DNA from 3 places in the Shewanella colwelliana genome. Region 3 is predicted to be linked to each of the others. Evidence: predicted binding sites of a transcription regulator. Region 3 holds the regulator's gene; each other region holds the start of a gene.
What was found. Region 3 encodes NrdR, which represses ribonucleotide reductase genes. Its sites were predicted from a motif close to AAACACNANATNTNGTGTTT; they were not measured.

Region 1: a site for NrdR is predicted at 2,246-2,265, ahead of nrdD (anaerobic ribonucleoside-triphosphate reductase). Genes of this name have one in related genera too.
Region 2: a site for NrdR is predicted at 5,328-5,347, ahead of nrdA (class 1a ribonucleoside-diphosphate reductase subunit alpha). Genes of this name have one in related genera too.

Annotation. Positions count from the first base shown of each region.
Region 1 covers NZ_MCBT01000009.1:12,253-18,457, forward strand. The annotation lists gene rssA (patatin-like phospholipase RssA) at 1-862, shown strand, start outside; gene BEL05_RS03125 (hypothetical protein) at 1,342-2,046, shown strand; gene nrdD (anaerobic ribonucleoside-triphosphate reductase) at 2,297-4,414, shown strand; gene nrdG (anaerobic ribonucleoside-triphosphate reductase-activating protein) at 4,527-4,994, shown strand; gene BEL05_RS03140 (YibL family ribosome-associated protein) at 5,080-5,436, shown strand; gene ribA (GTP cyclohydrolase II) at 5,682-6,205, shown strand, end outside.
Region 2 covers NZ_MCBT01000048.1:540,308-546,512, forward strand. The annotation lists gene BEL05_RS20275 (NADPH-dependent 2,4-dienoyl-CoA reductase) at 1-764, shown strand, start outside; gene BEL05_RS20280 (YciI family protein) at 887-1,333, shown strand; gene yfaE (class I ribonucleotide reductase maintenance protein YfaE) at 1,330-1,704, opposite strand; gene nrdB (class Ia ribonucleoside-diphosphate reductase subunit beta) at 1,694-2,824, opposite strand; gene nrdA (class 1a ribonucleoside-diphosphate reductase subunit alpha) at 2,902-5,190, opposite strand; gene BEL05_RS20305 (HAD family hydrolase) at 5,646-6,205, opposite strand, start outside.
Region 3 covers NZ_MCBT01000011.1:193,153-199,357, reverse strand. The annotation lists gene ettA (energy-dependent translational throttle protein EttA) at 1-474, opposite strand, end outside; gene BEL05_RS04570 (DUF3943 domain-containing protein) at 684-2,285, shown strand; gene glyA (serine hydroxymethyltransferase) at 2,540-3,796, shown strand; gene nrdR (transcriptional regulator NrdR) at 4,064-4,528, shown strand; gene ribD (bifunctional diaminohydroxyphosphoribosylaminopyrimidine deaminase/5-amino-6-(5-phosphoribosylamino)uracil reductase RibD) at 4,571-5,695, shown strand; gene BEL05_RS04550 (riboflavin synthase) at 5,712-6,205, shown strand, end outside.

The DNA of each region.
Region 1 (6,205 bases), on a different contig from region 3:
TGCTAAGTTAGGGATTAAACCGGATAAGGTGGCAGGTTGCTCTATTGGAGCGGTAGTCGGCGCGGCCTATGCGCAAAACGCGCTGCCCGAACTTGAGCATTGGGTGCGCAGCTTCTCAAGTTGGGATGTGCTGGGGCTGATGGATTTAAGCTGGCGTAAAGGCGGGTTAATCGGTGGCGAGCGCGTCTTTGATGTCATGCAGCAACACATTGGTGAAATCGATATTGAGCAGATGAACTTGCCTTATGCGGCGGTTGCCACTGACCTTTATAGTGGCCAAGAGGTATGGTTTCAACGAGGAAACCTTCGTCATGCGGTACGTGCCTCCTGTTCAATGCCGGGAATTTTATCGCCAGCAAAAATGGGTGACCGTTGGTTAATCGACGGCGCGGTGGTCAACCCTGTACCTGTGTCGGTGAGCCGAGCCATGGGCGTTGATTTTGTGATAGCCGTAGATCTTCATGGTCATCGAAAAGCTCGCTTGAAAGAGTTACCTGTGTCTATCTCCTCCACGATTGATGCGCAAACTGACACGGCATCTGAGCATCAAGGGCAAGAGGTTGGCTTTATGGATCTGCTGGCCAGAGGGCGCGATTATGTTTCTGGTTTGACCGATAAGTTCTCGTTAGGTAATCGCAGTGAACCGGGAATGCTCGCGGTGATGTCGCAATCTATGGATATTTTAGAGCAGCGCCATAAACGGGTGCGGTTAATGGGAGATCCGCCAGATATTCTTATCACGCCGAATGTGGTTGAGATTGGTACCATGGAGTTTCATCGCGCGGATGAAGCGATAGAGGCTGGTGCACAAGCAGTGAGACAGGTTGCGCACATTATTGAGGCGGCACTGGCGCAAGACTAATACCAATCAGGATAAAGATTCAGTGCTAAGCAAGATTGTAGCGAGGCGAGGCCCTTAATAACTCATCGGCGCGAGCATTCTGCTTAGCTTGAACTTTTATATCCATTTCGTTGTGCATTGAGGCCATTGATAACACCGGATCTGCACAGATGAAGAGATGCGTTAAGTATGAGGGGGAGCGTCAAGACCATCTTAATGGCTACGAGTGAGGCACATCGTCTACTTAGGTTTAAGCCCATTAATAAGGCATCGGGTGCACAAAAACTCACTGAGTAGATCAAATGTTTATATTGATGGGTATCTGGGCAAGGTATTGATGAGGAGTGGAGGTATGATTCATTTACTCCTTTGCCTACTCAAAGCTTAAGAAGATCTTACTTTTTAGGCTTCATTATTGGGGTTAATTACTTTTGGCGATGAAAACGGCGCACTTTTTGCTTTAATGCTTTCATTCATCAGCAGTCGTCGAATTTTTGACAATGAATCCAATTAGTCAGGTAGCAACACCACCAAGTAGTAATGTTTTGTTGACAGAGGCTTATGGCGCGTCAGTGCCGGCAGAGTCGAAAACGCAAACCAGCCAGAGCGCTGATAAAGTGAGCTTGTCTGGTCAAGCGGCTAAGGCGAAACCTGAAGGTGCGTCGATAAAACAGGAAGAAGTGTCATTTTCACCTCGGGCGGTTAGGGCGCAAAAGATTGAGGCGATGGCGAAAGACTTTTTTGCTGATGGCCAGTTCAGTACTGCCGATATCCCAAAATTGATCCAACGCTTACATCAAGATGGCATTTTATCTGATGGGCAGTTAAATCGGTTAAGTGCAGCCGGTTTTGAGATCCCTCAAGGTAACCAAACGCCTGAAAGCTTGATGCAATTTATTGATAGACAGAAAGAGCAATTGAGCAAAGCTGAACCTGATAATGTGTTACTTAAGGTGCTTGACGATGCCAAGCATGTGCTTGAGCAGATGGACACCGCTGATGGCAAAGAAACTTGCCAATTAGCTGCGAGAGTTTCGGCGCAATTGTCGGTGTTTGTTAATGGCGATGTGGCGATGAGCGAGGCTGACAAACAGCAGTGGCAAGGATTGAAATCGACCATGCAATTGGCTGCTTCAATGGGAAATTCACAACAATCTAGTGGCCAATTAAGCAGCTATCTAGCCTTATCTAAACGAATTACGTAATTTATCCACAGCTTGTCCCGATTTTTTACATTATCTAGCTCTCTTTTCTCCTTCGGTCAAGGTCACTTTGATAGATAAGTGGCCTAGTTGGCAGTAATCTTTTGTCGCGAAATTCCATCGGTAAAATCATGATCTGGATCAAGGTACTCTAGGCCGCTTTGTAGCTTAATACGCTACATCTTGTGCCGTAATGGTTGGTTGGCACTATATATGGTGTTATTTTGGCCATTACTTGAGGAGATATTAAACAATGCCAGTAGTTATTAAGCGGGATGGTTACCGCACGCCTTTTGACGAAACAAGGATTAGAGATGCTGTGATTGCAGCGGCAAACTCGGCAGGTATTGATGATGTTATTTATGCGACGCAAGTCGCGACTCAAGTTGCCAGCGCCATGGCTGATGTCGAGGAAGTCGATATCCATGATCTGCAAGATGTGGTCGAAAATCATTTGATGGAAGGGCCGTATAAATCTTTGGCCCGTGTTTATATTGAATACCGCCACGATCGTGATGTTCACCGTGAAGTGAGCAGCCGTCTTAATCGCGAGATCCGTGGTCTTGTGGAACAGAGCAATGCGGCGCTGCTCAATGAAAATGCCAACAAAGATGCAAAAGTGATCCCGACCCAACGAGATCTGTTGGCAGGCATTGTGGCCAAACACTATGCTACACGTCATATTTTGCCTAAAGATATTGTGTCGGCCCATGAAGCCGGTGAGATCCACTATCACGATCTCGATTATGCGCCATTTTTCCCAATGTTTAACTGCATGCTTATCGATTTAGCCGGTATGTTGACCCATGGCTTTAAGATGGGGAATGCAGAAATTGAAACGCCTAAGTCAATCTCAACCGCGACAGCAGTGACGGCGCAGATTATTGCCCAAGTTGCGAGCCATATTTATGGCGGTACGACTATCAATCGTATCGATGAGGTGCTGGCACCGTTTGTCGCAAAAAGCTATGACAAGCATTATGAAGTCGCCCTCAAATGGGGGATCACCGATGCAAAAGCCTTTGCAACAGCCCAGACTGAAAAAGAGTGCCATGATGCGTTTCAATCGCTAGAGTATGAGGTCAATACACTGCATACCGCCAATGGTCAAACTCCCTTTGTGACCTTTGGCTTTGGTCTTGGTACTTCATGGGAGTCGCGCCTAATTCAAGCGTCTATGATGAAAGTACGCATGACAGGTTTAGGTAAAAACCGTAAGACTGCGGTTTTCCCTAAGTTGGTCTTTGCGATTCGAGATGGCATTAACCATAAAACGGGTGATTGTAACTACGATATCAAACAGCTTGCGCTGAAGTGTGCCACGATGCGCATGTATCCCGACATCCTTAACTACGAACAGGTAGAAAAGGTAACAGGTTCATTTAAGACCCCAATGGGTTGTCGCAGTTTTTTAGGCACTTATGAGGAAGAGGGCGAGCTTGTCCACGAGGGGCGCAATAACTTAGGTGTCGTGAGCATTAACTTGCCGCGAGTAGCATTAGAAGCGGCAGGTGATGAGCTGCGTTTCTTCGATATTCTCGATGAGCGTTTAGCCATTGCTAGACGTGCACTCGATACCCGTATCGAACGCTTAGAAGGGGTGAAAGCTCGCGTAGCGCCAATCCTTTATATGGAAGGTGCTTGTGGCGTACGTTTGCGTGCCGATGATGAGATCTCCTCCATCTTTAAAAACGGCAGAGCATCTATCTCGTTGGGCTATATCGGCTTGCATGAAACGGTCAATGCACTCTATGGTAGCGATACCCACCTATTTGATAGCGAACAACTTCGCAGTAAAGCGATTGCGATTATTGAACGCATGAAAGCTGCAACTATTCGCTGGCGCGAAGAGTCTGGCTATGCATTTAGCCTCTACAGTACGCCAAGTGAAAACCTCTGTAGTCGATTCTGTAAACTCGATACTAAAGTGTTTGGGGTGGTTAACGGGGTAACGGATAGAGGCTATTACACTAACAGTTTCCATCTCGATGTTGAGAAAAAGGTTAACCCTTACGATAAGTTGGATTTTGAGCAGCCATACCCGGCACTCACCAATGGTGGGTTTATCTGCTACGGCGAATACCCTAATATGCAACACAACATCGAAGCGCTTGAGGATGTATGGGATTATAGTTATAGCCGAGTGCCTTATTACGGTACTAACACGCCGATTGATGAGTGCTATGACTGTGGTTTTACTGGTGAGTTTAGCTGCACCAGTAAAGGGTTTACCTGCCCTAAGTGTGGTAACCATGAGCCAAGCCGTGTATCAGTCACTCGACGAGTGTGCGGTTACTTAGGCAGTCCAGATGCAAGACCGTTTAATTTCGGTAAGCAGGAAGAAGTTAAGAGACGAGTGAAGCACCTTTAAGCTTGTTATGTGACAACTCTGATAAAAAGACGCCACAGAGGCGTCTTTTTGGCTCTGCTAAACGTACGTTATTGATGCCGTTTAGCGAATCTGATTAGGTGGCATAATTTAGATGAATTACCAGCAATATTTTCCACTTGATGTGGTCAATGGCCCAGGCACTCGCTGTACTTTGTTTGTGTCAGGCTGTGAGCATCAATGCCGTGGCTGCTATAACCAGAGTACCTGGAACCCCTGTTCAGGCCATGAGTTTGACCGTGATATGGTTGCGCAAATCATTAGCGATCTAAAAGATACTCGTGTTAAGCGCAGAGGATTATCGCTGTCTGGTGGCGATCCACTGTTTCCCGCTAATGTACCAGCTATATTGGCGCTGGTTCAGCTGGTCAAACGTGAATGTCCCGACAAAGATATTTGGCTGTGGAGCGGTTATCTGCTTGAGGAACTCAGCGCCGAGCAGAGCCAAGTACTCGACTATATCGACGTGTTAGTCGACGGCAAATTTGAGCAGCAGCTTGCCGACCCTAGTCTGCAATTTCGTGGTAGTAGTAATCAGGTTATCCACCATCTCAAGCAATAGTGTATAATGTGCTCCGGAGCGTTAAACACCACCAGAAACGGGTTCTGATCGTGTTTACATTATAGCTATATTTTAAGGCAAGTTAATGAATTTAAAGCAAGAGTTACAGCAACTTAATGATCGTTTAGACAAGTGTCGTCGTAAATTGGCCGCAGCCGAAAAGCGTGGTGATCAGGCGGTTATTTTACAGTTTAAACAAGAGATCAATGCGGTAACTAAGCAAATTGCCCATGTAAAAGGTCAGCATACACGCCAATTGAATAAGCAAGGCGGCGATGTAAAAGCACTGCCGTTTAGTCGTGTGCTCACTAAAGCTGAGCAGGCTGATATGGGGAAATTGAAAAAGTCGGTAAAAGGTTTAGTTGTGGTTCATCCTATGACAGCGTTGGGTCGTGAGATGGGACTGACTAAAGTGACCGGTTTTGCACCTAAAGAGTTTTAGTCGGCTGTTTTTTATTCTGCGATTGAGATGGCGTGAGCGGTGTCATATCCCTTTGATGCAGCAAGGCGTATCCTGACAGGCCACCACACACCTTAAAGGTGAAGCAATAGCCGATTAAACGACTCGGCTATTTCACTGATAGGTAAAAACACTTAGAATGCTCGGTCTGAATTTGAGTAACGTCAGTTGCTTATGGGTTAGTTGCTCAAGACGTATCGGAACGAGCGAGTTGTAAAGGTTATTTCATGTCGATTAAGTATGTCGCCACTTCAAAACTACCGACCCCTTGGGGTGTATTTGCTATGCATGGTTTTGAAGATACCGAAACAGGTAAGGAACATGTCGCACTGACATTCGGTGAACTTGATGCCAACGCCCCAATGCTTGGGCGTATTCATTCTGAATGTCTAACCGGCGATGCACTGTTTAGCTTGCGTTGCGATTGTGGCTTTCAGTTGCAGACGGCGATGCAAAATATAGCAGAAGCAGGTCAGGGCTTTATCTTGTATCTACGCCAAGAAGGTCGCGGCATAGGTTTGCTCAATAAGATCAGAGCGTATGAGCTGCAGGATCAAGGCGCTAACACAGTTGAAGCCAATGAGCGTTTAGGTTTTGCTGCCGATATGCGTAAATATGACATGATCAAACCTATGATGGAGATGATAGGTGTGCATCAGGTCAAATTGATGACTAACAATCCGCGAAAAGTAAAAGCGATGCAAGATCTCGGTATCCAAGTGATAGAGCGTGTGCCGTTGCAAGTGGGTAA
Region 2 (6,205 bases), on a different contig from region 3:
AAATCCCGGGTAAAGAGGAGTTTGACGAAACCATTCGTTACTTCACCGAGCAGATGAAACGTCACCATGTAGAACTACGCCTTGACACGCGCCTGGATGCGTCAGTTGTGAGGGATGAGCAGTTTGATGAAGTGGTCATTGCTGCAGGTGTCGTGCCGCGTCGTATCGATCTGCCTGGCTTTGATAATGAAAGAGTCGTCACCTACCAGCAAGTGCTCAGTGGTGAAGTCACTGTTGGTGAGCGCGTGGCCTTAATTGGTGCCGGTGGCATAGGTTTTGATATGGCGCATTTCTTAGGTGAAGATGAATCATCTACCCTACATCCTGAAAAATGGTTGAAGCAGTGGGGCATAGACAAAAGTTACGCTGATAGAGGTGGGCTCATAGCGCCAGAGCTTGATTCACCCCATCGAAAAATCTACCTGTTGCAGCGTAAGACTAGCAAGATGGGGAAAGGACTGGGTAAAACCACAGGTTGGATCCATCGTAGCGTGCTTAAACATCACCAAGTCGAGATGAAGACTGGGGTGAACTACGAGTCGTTTGATGAACAGGGTCTACATATCAGTATGGATGGTGAGGCGAGCGTACTCGCCGTTGACAATGTCATTTTATGTGCAGGGCAAGAGTCAAATCGTACTTTGGTCGATGAGATGAAAAGCACGGGTTTGCCGGTGCACCTTATTGGCGGCGTAGACGTGGCGGCTGAACTCGATGCTAAGCGAGCTATTCGTCAAGGTGCTGAGCTAGCAACACAGTTGTAGCTCAGTATTAGTCAGTGTAAAAGGGTCTGATTACAGACCCTTTTTTTTGGCTAGAGTTTGCCAAATAGCCATATTATTGCCATGTTATCATCAATCGTTAACCACTGAATGAGAAGATACTGGTGAAACTAAACGAATTATTAGTCGGATTAATATTGGCTTTGTACGGCAGTCAGGCATCAGCGAAGTTTGATGCTGAATTAGCCGCTCAGCTTGGGGCTGATCAATATGGGATGAAAAGTTATGTGATGGCGTTTTTAAAACGCGGTCCCAATCGAGGACAGACTGAAGCGGAGGCTGCACGTCTTCAACGTGCGCATTTAGATAATATTAGCCGTTTAGCCAAAGTTGGAAAGCTAGTACTGGCCGGTCCCTTTATGGACGAAGGTGATATACGGGGGATCTATATTTTTAATGTAGCCACGGTGAAAGAGGCAACTGCATTAACCGAATCAGATCCTGCCATTAAAGCTGGTCGCTTGGTGATGGAACTTCATCCTTGGTATGGCAGTGCTGCATTGATACAGGTCAATGCTGTTCATCAACAGATTGCTAAGGAAGGGATTTAATTTTCATTGCTGACCAGTTGTGGTTCTTGCTCAATATTGTTTGTTTGATGGCAATGTTGGCGCGGAGTCACTACTTCAGCACCATTAGCCGATAGCGCTAAGTCGAGATCCGTCTCTGGAGAACAGCAGCAGGGTAGGCATTCATTAGCCTCAAGTTCAACTAAAGGCACGGTGTGATAGCGCACAGTGCCTTTATTGATTTTTGTCTTACAGGCACCACAAAAGCCGTTACGACATTCTGAGAATATCTTTACTTTCTTTTGTTCTAATGCGTCTAACAAGCTGGTGTGCTGCGCTGTGTATAACAGCGCAGGTTGACCTTGAAGACTGACAATAGGTGCCTTTGTAAACGTGGCGTTATTAAAGGTCAAAGTCTGCAAACTCGCTTTCGTCAATCGATGAATCGATTTGACCAACAAGGTAGGAGGAGACTTCAACTTCTTGTGGTGCAACTTGTACTGCATCACTCTCTAGCCAGTTCTTCATCCAAGGGAGCGGGTTACTCTGCTCTTCGTAAGGACTAGGGAAGTTAACGGATCTCATGCGTTCGTTAGTAATATATTCAACATACTGACATAAAATCTGTTCATTCAAACCTATCATAGAACCATCTTTAAATAGGTATTTCGCCCACTCTTTTTCTTGCTCTGCAGCCTTAATAAAAATATCGATAGCAGTCTGTTCACACTCCTTGGCAATTTCACCCATCTCAGGGTCATCTTTGCCACCTTGCATGATTTTAAGAATGTGTTGGGTGCTATTTAGATGGAGCGCTTCGTCACGAGCAATAAGACGAATGATCTTAGCGTTACCTTCCATCACTTTACGTTCAGCAAAGGCAAACGAACAGGCAAAGCTGACATAGAAGCGGATAGCTTCAAGTACGTTTACCGATACCATGCACAAATAGAGCGCCTTTTTGATTTCACGTTTAGTGACATCAATCATTTCTCCATCGATTTCGTGGGTACCTTCGCCGAGTAGGTGATAAGCCTGACTTAGCTGAATAAGCTTGTCATAGTAGATTGCAATGTCAGTGGCGCGTTTTAAAATTTCCTCGTTTTCAACGATATCGTCAAACACAACAGAGGGGTCATTAACGATATTACGAATAATATGTGTGTATGAACGCGAGTGAATAGTTTCAGAAAACGACCAAGTTTCAATCCAGGTCTCTAATTCAGGTAACGATACCAGTGGTAAAAATGCCACATTTGGTGAGCGACCTTGAATAGAGTCAAGCAAGGTTTGATATTTTAGGTTTGAGATAAAGATATGTTTCTCATGGTCCGGCAGGGCCGCATAATCAATTTTATCTTTACTGACATCAACTTCCTCTGGGCGCCAGAAAAAAGATAACTGCTTTTCAATAAGTTTCTCGAAAACTTCATATTTCTGGAGATCGTAACGTGCAACGTTAACTGACTGCCCTAAAAACATAGGTTCTAGTTGAGCGTTATTTGCTGTCTGACAAAATGTTGAGTAGGCCATTTTTCTATCTTCCGATACATGGGGGGCAAGCCCCCTTTAATTCGCATTAAATACTGGTGATTAAAATCTAGGGTTGGTTAGATTTTACATGCGCCGCCAGCGCAACTGTCATCTTCTTTCTCAATGGCAGTGATATCGTCATGACTATCTGAAGCGCCATCACGAGTATTGTGATAGTAAAGTGTCTTCACACCATATTTGTAGGCGGTTAATAGATCTTTAAGCAACACTTGCATAGGAACTTTATTACCCGGGAAACGGCTTGGATCATAGTTAGTGTTTGCAGAGATCGATTGGTCAACAAATTTTTGCATCAACCCGACAAGTTGAAGATAACCATCGTTGTTAGGCATCTGCCAAAGCAGCTCATAGCTGTATTGATACTTGTCGAAATCTGGCACGACTTGCTTTAACTGGCCATCTTTACTTGACTTAACGCTGATTAAACCACGCGGTGGTTCGATACCATTTGTCGCGTTAGAGATCTGTGAAGAGGTTTCTGACGGCATCAACGCAGACAGTGTTGAGTTACGCAGGCCGTGAGTTTTAATCTCTTCTCGTAACGTTTCCCAATCCATATGTAAGGGTTCATCACAGATCTTGTCCAAATCGCGCTTATAAGTGTCGATTGGCAAAATACCTTTAGCATAATTGGTTTCATGGAACAGTGGGCATGCACCCTGTTCTTTAGCCAAGTTTACAGAGGCCTTCAATAGGTAATATTGAATGGCTTCAAAGGTTTTATGAGTAATACCGTTTGCTGAACCATCAGAGTAACGCACACCTTCTTTAGCTAAGTAATTAGCAAAGTTGATCACCCCTATACCTAAGGTACGACGATTCATCGAGGCTTTGTGTGCTGACGTGATTGGATAATCTTGATAATCCAATAAATTGTCTAACGCACGTACAGCTAAATCCGCTAATGGCTCTAACTCTTCAAGCTTCTTGATGGCACCTAGGTTCAATGCCGATAGCGTGCACAAGGCAATCTCGCCATCAGGGTCATTGATATTGTTCAGTGGTTTAGTTGGTAATGCAATCTCTAAACACAAGTTAGATTGACGCACTGGCGCAACTTTAGAATCAAACGGGCTGTGTGTATTACAGTGATCCACGTTTTGGATATAGATTCGACCCGTAGATGCGCGCTCTTGCATCATCAAGGCAAACAGCTCCACGGCTTTGACTTCTTTTCTACGAATGCTCTTGTCTGCTTCATATTTTAAGTAAAGACGTTCAAACTCTTGTTGGTCTTCAAAGAACGCATCATACATACCAGGTACATCTGATGGACTAAAGAGACTGATCACGCCACCTTGAATCATACGTTGGTACATGAGTTTGTTGATCTGTACACCGTAATCTAAATGACGAATACGGTTATCATCGACACCACGGTTGTTCTTTAGAACCAAGAGTGATTCGACTTCCAGATGCCACATCGGATAAAACAGGGTCGCAGCACCACCGCGCACGCCGCCTTGAGAGCAAGACTTAACCGCGGTTTGAAAATACTTATAAAAAGGCAAGCAACCAGTATGAAATGCTTCGCCGCCGCGAATTGGGCTACCTAACGCACGAATGCGTCCTGCATTGACCCCTATGCCAGCACGTTGCGATACATACTTAACGATAGATGACGCGGTTGCATTGATAGAATCTAAGCTGTCACCACACTCAATTAATACACAAGAGCTAAACTGGCGAGTTGGTGTTCGGACACCAGCCATAATCGGTGTAGGCAAAGAGATCTTAAAGGTCGACGTGGCGTCGTAGAAATCTTTGACATACTGCAAACGAGTGTCTTTTGGATATTTAGCAAATAAACACGCCGCCACGAGAATATAAAGGAACTGAGCACTCTCATAAATATCATGGGTTACACGGTTTTGAACTAGGTATTTACCCTCTAGCTGCTTAACCGCAGCATAAGAGAAGTTCATGTCACGCCAATGGTCGATATAACTACCTAAGATATCGATCTCTTCACGGCTATAGTCATTCAAGATATGTGTATCGTATTTGCCAAGCTCTACCAATTTTACGACATGGTCGTACAGCTTTGGAGGCTCAAACTGACCGAATGCTTTTTTACGCAAATGGAAAATGGCTAAACGGGCAGATAAAAACTGATAATCAGGCGATTCAGGCGAGATAAGATCTGCGGCTGCCTTGATAATAGTTTCATGAATAGCTTCTGTTGGAATACCGTCGTAAAACTGAAGGTGAGAGCGTAATTCAACTTCTGATACCGAGACGTTTTTAAGTCCTTTTGCCGCCCAGGTGATGACACGGTGGATCTTGTCAAGATCGATGGTTTCGCGTTCGCCACTGCGTTTCGTGACTTGCATATTGCTGTTCATTAACGATAAGCCCTGAATTGACTATTGTGATAAAGATGAGGAGTTACTTTGGCCCAACGTTTCCATGTAAAAACAATAGATGGGTTAAGAAATACGTCGATACTACACCTAGTTTCTAGTGTCTTCGACCATCACCTATACACAATATATGGTGTTTTTTAAATTATAGGATACAAGATAGTGAGGTTAGGGCGATTTTGCAAGAGAGAATTTACTGGACAACTTGTGGATATCTTGGGGGTAACAATCAGGGTTAGTAACGACTTACCTTTAAGCCTTGTTTTCAATTACGATAGCCCCCTTGGGTTAACATTTAACCACACAAATTTAAATGTGAAGATCGCCAGTTTTATAAACGATCGTTTCGATCCGATTAGTCAAAAAACGATCGTTGTCAGGCTAATGACTGATGGTGACCAAAAGCGCTAACACAAAATGTATCGATAACTTGCTTGTTACTTAAGATTGGCGTTCAGTAGAGCAATTATCTCATCTGGATTGTCAAAACTAAAGTCGTGGGGCCATTCGCTACTGTTATCCGCTTGCCCTATATAACCCCATTGTGCAATTCCTCCCTGCATGCCACTATTTTGTGCCGCCTGAAGGTCTCGTAATGCATCTCCCAAGTAGAGTATCTGGGCCACATCAACCCCTATCTGTTGAGCCGCGAGTAACATTGGTGCTGGATGGGGCTTGGTATAACGAACTGAATCGCCACTAACCACCGCAGGCATTAATGGTATGAGCCCTAAATGGTGAAGCAGTGGTCTGGCAAAGCAAGCCGCTTTATTAGTGACTACGCCAAAAGGGATCTGCTCGGCGACTAAAAAATCAATGAGCTTCTTTACCCCATCAAAATAGATCGCCTGCTGGCCGTTGACCTGACCGTAATGCTTTAGCAAAGCTTGTTGCAGTTGAGTTTGAGCAACATCGCCTATATAAGGTTGCGCCGCATTGACTAACGCCATACTCCCATTGGATGCCTCATCGCGAATTGCCGATAAAGCGACTTGAG
Region 3 (6,205 bases):
CTCATCCCAATCTGGCAGGCGCAGTGCGTTAGCTGCACGCTCTAAGATGTTGTCCAGATTATGGGCATCTTGAGACTGAATGATAGCTTCAAGCTCACCTTGTTCTTTGGCGAGCGCATCGAAATCGGCGTCGGGTTCGGCATATAGGGCATACACTTCATCTAATCGTGTCAGTGCATTTTTGGCCTCAGAGACAGCCTCTTCAATGGCTTCGCGCACGGTTTGTTGCTCATCAAGTTTGGGTTCCTGCGGTAGGTAGCCAATCTTAAGATCTTGCATAGGGCGCGCTTCACCCTCAATTTCAGTATCAATACCAGCCATGATGCGCAGCAGGGTAGATTTACCAGAGCCGTTAAGACCTAAAACACCAATCTTTGCACCAGGGAAAAAACTTAAGGAGATATCTTTAAGGATCTGCTTTTTAGGTGGGACGATTTTGCCCACTCGAAGCATGCTATATACAAACTGAGCCATGATAAATTTACTCACTGACGAAACAATGGGGGCAATTCTACTGCAATCGAGTTTGAACTTAAATCGGATTTTGGCGGGGTAACTTATTGTTTGGCTGACGAAGCGGTGTTTAGTTTGGCGTACGGCAATAATTATTGTTAACATTCGACCAACATTTTGGTGTGGGCAGAAACTCCGCTAAATAAAATATTTGGGATAAAGGATTCATCTTGAACATATTTAAACCGACCACCTCCGCGCTAATGGTGGCATTATCACTGGCTGGAGTGAGTTTGTCTGGGGTCGCCGCTGCGGCAACCTCTAATCAACATCATAACAGTACCCCGTTGGTGTTTGCTGATAGTCTTAATTCGAGCAGTGGCGATGACGCCAGTGATGGGTTTGTGCTTGCCACAGATAGTGATACGAGTGAGAAAAGCTGGTGGGGAGCAAGTATTGAACTGACCACTGTGCTGTTGCTGGGCGAACTGCTCTACAAAGTCGGTGCTGATAGTATGGAAGATGACTTTGATTATGAGATAGATGGTAATGCTGCTCAGTTTTTCTATGACCGGCTGACCAGCAGTGAGTCGTGGAAATATGATGATAACGATATTGGTATGAACTGGGGCCATGCATACGCTGGTGCGCTCTATCAGCAAGCGTTTCGTAATCATGGCTTTAACTATTATGAAGCCACCTTAGGCAGTTTTGTGGCCTCGACAGTTTGGGAAGTGTTTGCTGAGTACAAAGAGGTCGTGAGTATTAATGACCAAATAGTCACCACATGGGGCGGTGCGGTGTTGGGGGAGAGTATGTACCAACTTGCCGAGATGCTTGAGTCCAAAGATGGGTGGATCCCCGCAACTGTCGGTTGGGTATTTAACCCCTCACAAACGATTCGAGGTTGGTTTGACTATGCCAGCCCACCACGATTTAACCGCAGTAAAACCATAGATGAATTTACCTTATATACCGGTGCGCTCTATACCAGCAAAGAAGTTGCTGATGTCTCCAGTACGCAATTGACATTAGGGATGAAAGCGACTGTTGATAGTCGAGCGGGTCACTATGACACCCTCAGCGGCACACCGACCTTGGTTGAGATGGCAATGGAGACGGGTCTTTCTCAAGATGGCGTTGAAGAGTGGCAGATGGCCACACAGTTGTTGTTAGGTGGCTATGTTGGCCATCAAAAGAGTGCCAATGAACTGGCTGATAGCTGGTCGCACCGTTTTTATATTGGCCCCTCTACGGGGATGGAGTACACCAGTTTAGGTTTGGAAGCCGATGAGGACTTTTATGCGTTAGTTAATCTGCTTGGTTTATCGATTGGCAGCACATGGTCCAACCAAGATTTTAATATCGAAGTAAGAAGCGATATCTTTGGTGATTTTGCCATGGTGAAGCCATTCGCCACGAAAGATTACCTCTCTCAAGGCCGTTATTTTTGGGGCACTAAGTCGGTACTCTGGGAGGGGGAATATGGCTACGCTTGGGGACATACCTTTAACCTGTCGGTTGAGGCCAGCTATCGAGATCTGCTGTTGGGCATGAGTGTCAAATCTCAACGTTGGGACTCCATTGATGGTAAAGACAATGAGCGCCAGCCTGGTTGGAACCCCAATGTGAACGACCTTGATTTTAACGATGCCAGAGATAGATATGAAGTCTACCTGAGTTACTTCATCAACGAGGGGTTAAGCATGAGTTTACACCATGAGCGAATTGACCGAAGTGGTGAGATACAAGGGATAGAAAATCCGAGCATATATAGTCGACTCGATGATACTGAGCAGCGTACTTGGCTCCAGTTGGAATACCACTACTAACCCAGGGATTTGCTGGGTTAGCAAAACAGTGTTTTTGTGCAACACGCTGTAAAGCAGTGCTTTTATTGCGTCTTTGGTAATTGCACTGCGAAAACAACGACTCAGTTAATCTCTAAAGTAAATATTGAGTAATGGATGAACATTTCTATTGCTAAATGACAAGTAATTTCATGTTGCAAACGCTGGGATTGTGATCGATTGCACTGTAGAATACCGCGCAACCCTACTATAAGACTTTACAGCTGGAGTGACCAATGCTGAAAAAAGATATGAATATCGCGGACTTTGATCCACAACTGTTTCAAGCGATCCAAGATGAAACTCGTCGTCAAGAAGAGCACATCGAACTTATCGCTTCAGAAAATTACACCAGTCCTCGCGTTCTAGAAGCCCAAGGTTCACAGCTTACCAACAAGTATGCTGAAGGTTACCCAGGCAAGCGTTACTACGGTGGTTGTGAGCACGTTGATATTGCAGAAGAACTGGCTATTTCACGCGCTAAAGAACTGTTTGGCGCAACCTATGCCAACGTTCAGCCTCACTCAGGCTCACAAGCTAACTCAGCGGTATTTATGGCACTGCTTCAAGGCGGCGATACGGTACTTGGTATGAGCCTTGCGCACGGTGGTCACTTGACTCACGGTTCACATGTTAGCTTCTCTGGTAAGCTTTACAATGCGGTTCAGTATGGTATTGATGAGGCGACTGGCAAAATTGATTACGCCGAAGTTGAACGCCTTGCTGTTGAGCATAAGCCTAAAATGATTATCGCTGGTTTCAGTGCTTATTCTGGCATCATCGATTGGGGTAAATTCCGCGAAATCGCTGATAAAGTCGGCGCTTACTTATTTGTCGATATGGCACACGTTGCCGGTTTGGTTGCTGCGGGTATCTACCCGAATCCACTTCCTCATGCGCACGTTGTAACCACCACAACCCATAAGACCCTTGCTGGTCCTCGCGGTGGTTTAATCTTATCTGCGTGTGATGATGAAGATATCTACAAGAAGCTAAATTCTGCGGTATTCCCAGGCGGCCAAGGTGGCCCGTTGATGCATGTTATCGCAGCTAAAGCGGTAGCCTTTAAAGAAGCATTAGAACCTGAGTTCACAGCCTATCAAGAGCAAGTGGTTGTTAACGCTAAGGCGATGGCGCAAACCTTTATTGAACGTGGCTATGATGTTGTGTCAGGTGGTACAGATAACCATTTGTTCCTACTCGATTTGATTGCTAAGGATATTACAGGTAAAGACGCAGATGCGGCGCTTGGCCATGCTAATATCACAGTAAACAAGAACTCAGTACCCAATGATCCACGTTCACCGTTTGTGACATCAGGTCTGCGTATTGGGTCACCAGCTATCACTCGTCGTGGCTTTAAAGAAGCGCAAGCGGTTGAGTTAACGCACTGGATGTGTGATGTGCTTGATGACATCACTAACGAAGCGACGATTGAGCGTGTTAAACACCAGGTGCTTGAATTGTGCGCTAAGTTCCCTGTTTACGGTTAACCTTATGGGTTAAATCAGGTAAACTTCGATGGCCGCTATTCTAGCGGCCATTTTTGTTTCTATTGTCCAACCGTTAATGGCTGGATGACGAATTATACTTCATCACACAAAATAGGTTATCGAACTCAAAAAGATAAAATGAGCATTAAAAGCTGGGAGAACCATTGTGGATGTACGCCATGGTAGACCTCTGAGCTGACATTTTGTCTATAGGCGGGTTTCGATAATATATGTGGCGGGGATAACTACTTTTCTGCTGGAGGCTCAATGTATTGTCCGTTTTGCAGCGCAACCGATACTAAGGTGATTGATTCACGTTTGGTTGCCGATGGCCATCAGGTTCGCCGTCGTCGTGAGTGTGTTGAATGCCACGAGAGATTTACCACCTTTGAAGGCGCAGAACTCGTTATGCCTCGGGTGGTTAAACAAGATGGGAGTCGTCAGCCCTTTGATGAAGAGAAATTACGCGGTGGCATGTTAAGAGCCGTTGAAAAGCGCCCAGTTTCGATGGACCAAATTGAACAAGCGATCACAAAAATTAAGTCAACGCTAAGGGCGACAGGCGAGCGTGAAGTGACCTCAGAGATGATTGGTAACTTAATGATGGATCACTTAGTTAACTTAGATAAGGTGGCTTACATCCGTTTTGCCTCTGTCTATCGCGCCTTTGAAGATGTCTCTGAATTTGGTGAGGCGATAGCGAAATTACAAAGCGAGAAAGCCGCCAAGTAATTTGGATTGATAAGACACTAGCTGAATACGGATGATAATGAGATGCCGTGGTCGAAATTTGATATTGAGATGATGGCGCGCGCCATCAAACTGGCAAAGCGTGGTCAATACACCACGCGCCCTAACCCGAGTGTGGGGTGTGTGCTTACTGTCAATGAAACTGTGGTCGGTGAAGGGTTTCATATCGCTGCTGGTGGACCTCACGCTGAAGTCCATGCACTAGCCATGGCGGGGGAGCGCGCTGTCGGTGCAACGGCTTATGTTACCTTAGAACCCTGTAGCCATTATGGTCGTACCCCACCGTGTGCAGAGGCACTGATTAACGCTAAGGTTGCTCGGGTCGTGGTGGCGGTGACGGATCCAAATCCCCAAGTGTCGGGTCGCGGTATTGAGATGTTGCAGCAAGCGGGCATCAAAGTTGAGATAAATTTACTGCAAGCTGATGCTGCGAATATTAACCCTGGCTTTATGACGCGGATGCGCTCAGGTTTGCCTAAGGTGACGATAAAGCTGGCAGCAAGTATTGACGGCAAGACTGCGCTCTCTAACGGTGTGTCTAAATGGATCACCGGCCCCGAGGCTCGCCGTGATGTACAGCGAATGCGTGCCCGTCATTGTGCGGTCATCACAGGTATAGAAACCGTGCTGGCCGACGATCCAAGTTTAACTGTGCGTCATGCAGAGTTAGGGGGGCTAGGGCAGACACTCACCATTGAGCAGGTACGCCAACCGCTTAGAGTGGTGCTCGATAGCCAAGCCAGATTGTCCAGTAATGCGGCACTCTTTAATGCGACTTCGCCAATATTATTAGTTTCATGCCTTGAGTATACTGATGCGCAAAAAGCCCTATGGCCTGCCCATGTAAGCCACCTCTTGCTTGCTCCTCAAAATGGACGCGTACCGCTGAGGGACTTGCTTCAGCATCTGGGAAAACAGTGCAATGAGGTGATGGTTGAGGCGGGGGCAACGTTAGCGGGCGCATTTATGGCGGAGCAGCTTGCTGATGAGTTAGTTTTGTATCAGGCACCAAAGTTGCTGGGTAGCCAGGGTCGCAACCTGGTTAAACTTCCCGACTATACTGAGATGTCTCAGCTACCTAGCATGAAGTTGCTAGAGCAGCGAGCAGTCGGCCAAGACAATCGTTTTATATTTAATTTACGTTTTTGATAATAAGTAGGTAGAGATGTTTACTGGGATCATAGAGTCCGTAGGAAAGCTGAGAAAGATTGAACGTCGTGGTGATGACATTCGCCTCACGGTCGCCAGCGGTAAGCTAGATTTAAGTGACGTCAAACTGGGTGACAGTATCGCAACTAATGGTGTTTGCTTGACCGTTGTGGACCGTTTGGCCGATGGTTATGTTGCCGATATCTCTGCCGAGACGGTTGCATTAACGGGTTTTGCCCATTATCAAGTTGGCCGAGCGGTTAACCTCGAAAAAGCAGTCACGCCAACCACACGTTTAGGTGGTCATATGGTGAGTGGCCATGTTGACGGTGTGGCAAGCGTCGATGACCGACAGCTTCGCGGCAAAGCGATAGAGTTTTGGCTGACGGCCCCTAAAGGGTTAGCGCGCTATATCGCCCATAAAGGCTCTATTACGATTGATGGTGTCAGCTTAACGGTGAACGAAGTCAATGATGATCGTTTTCGATTAACCATAGTGCCTCACACCGC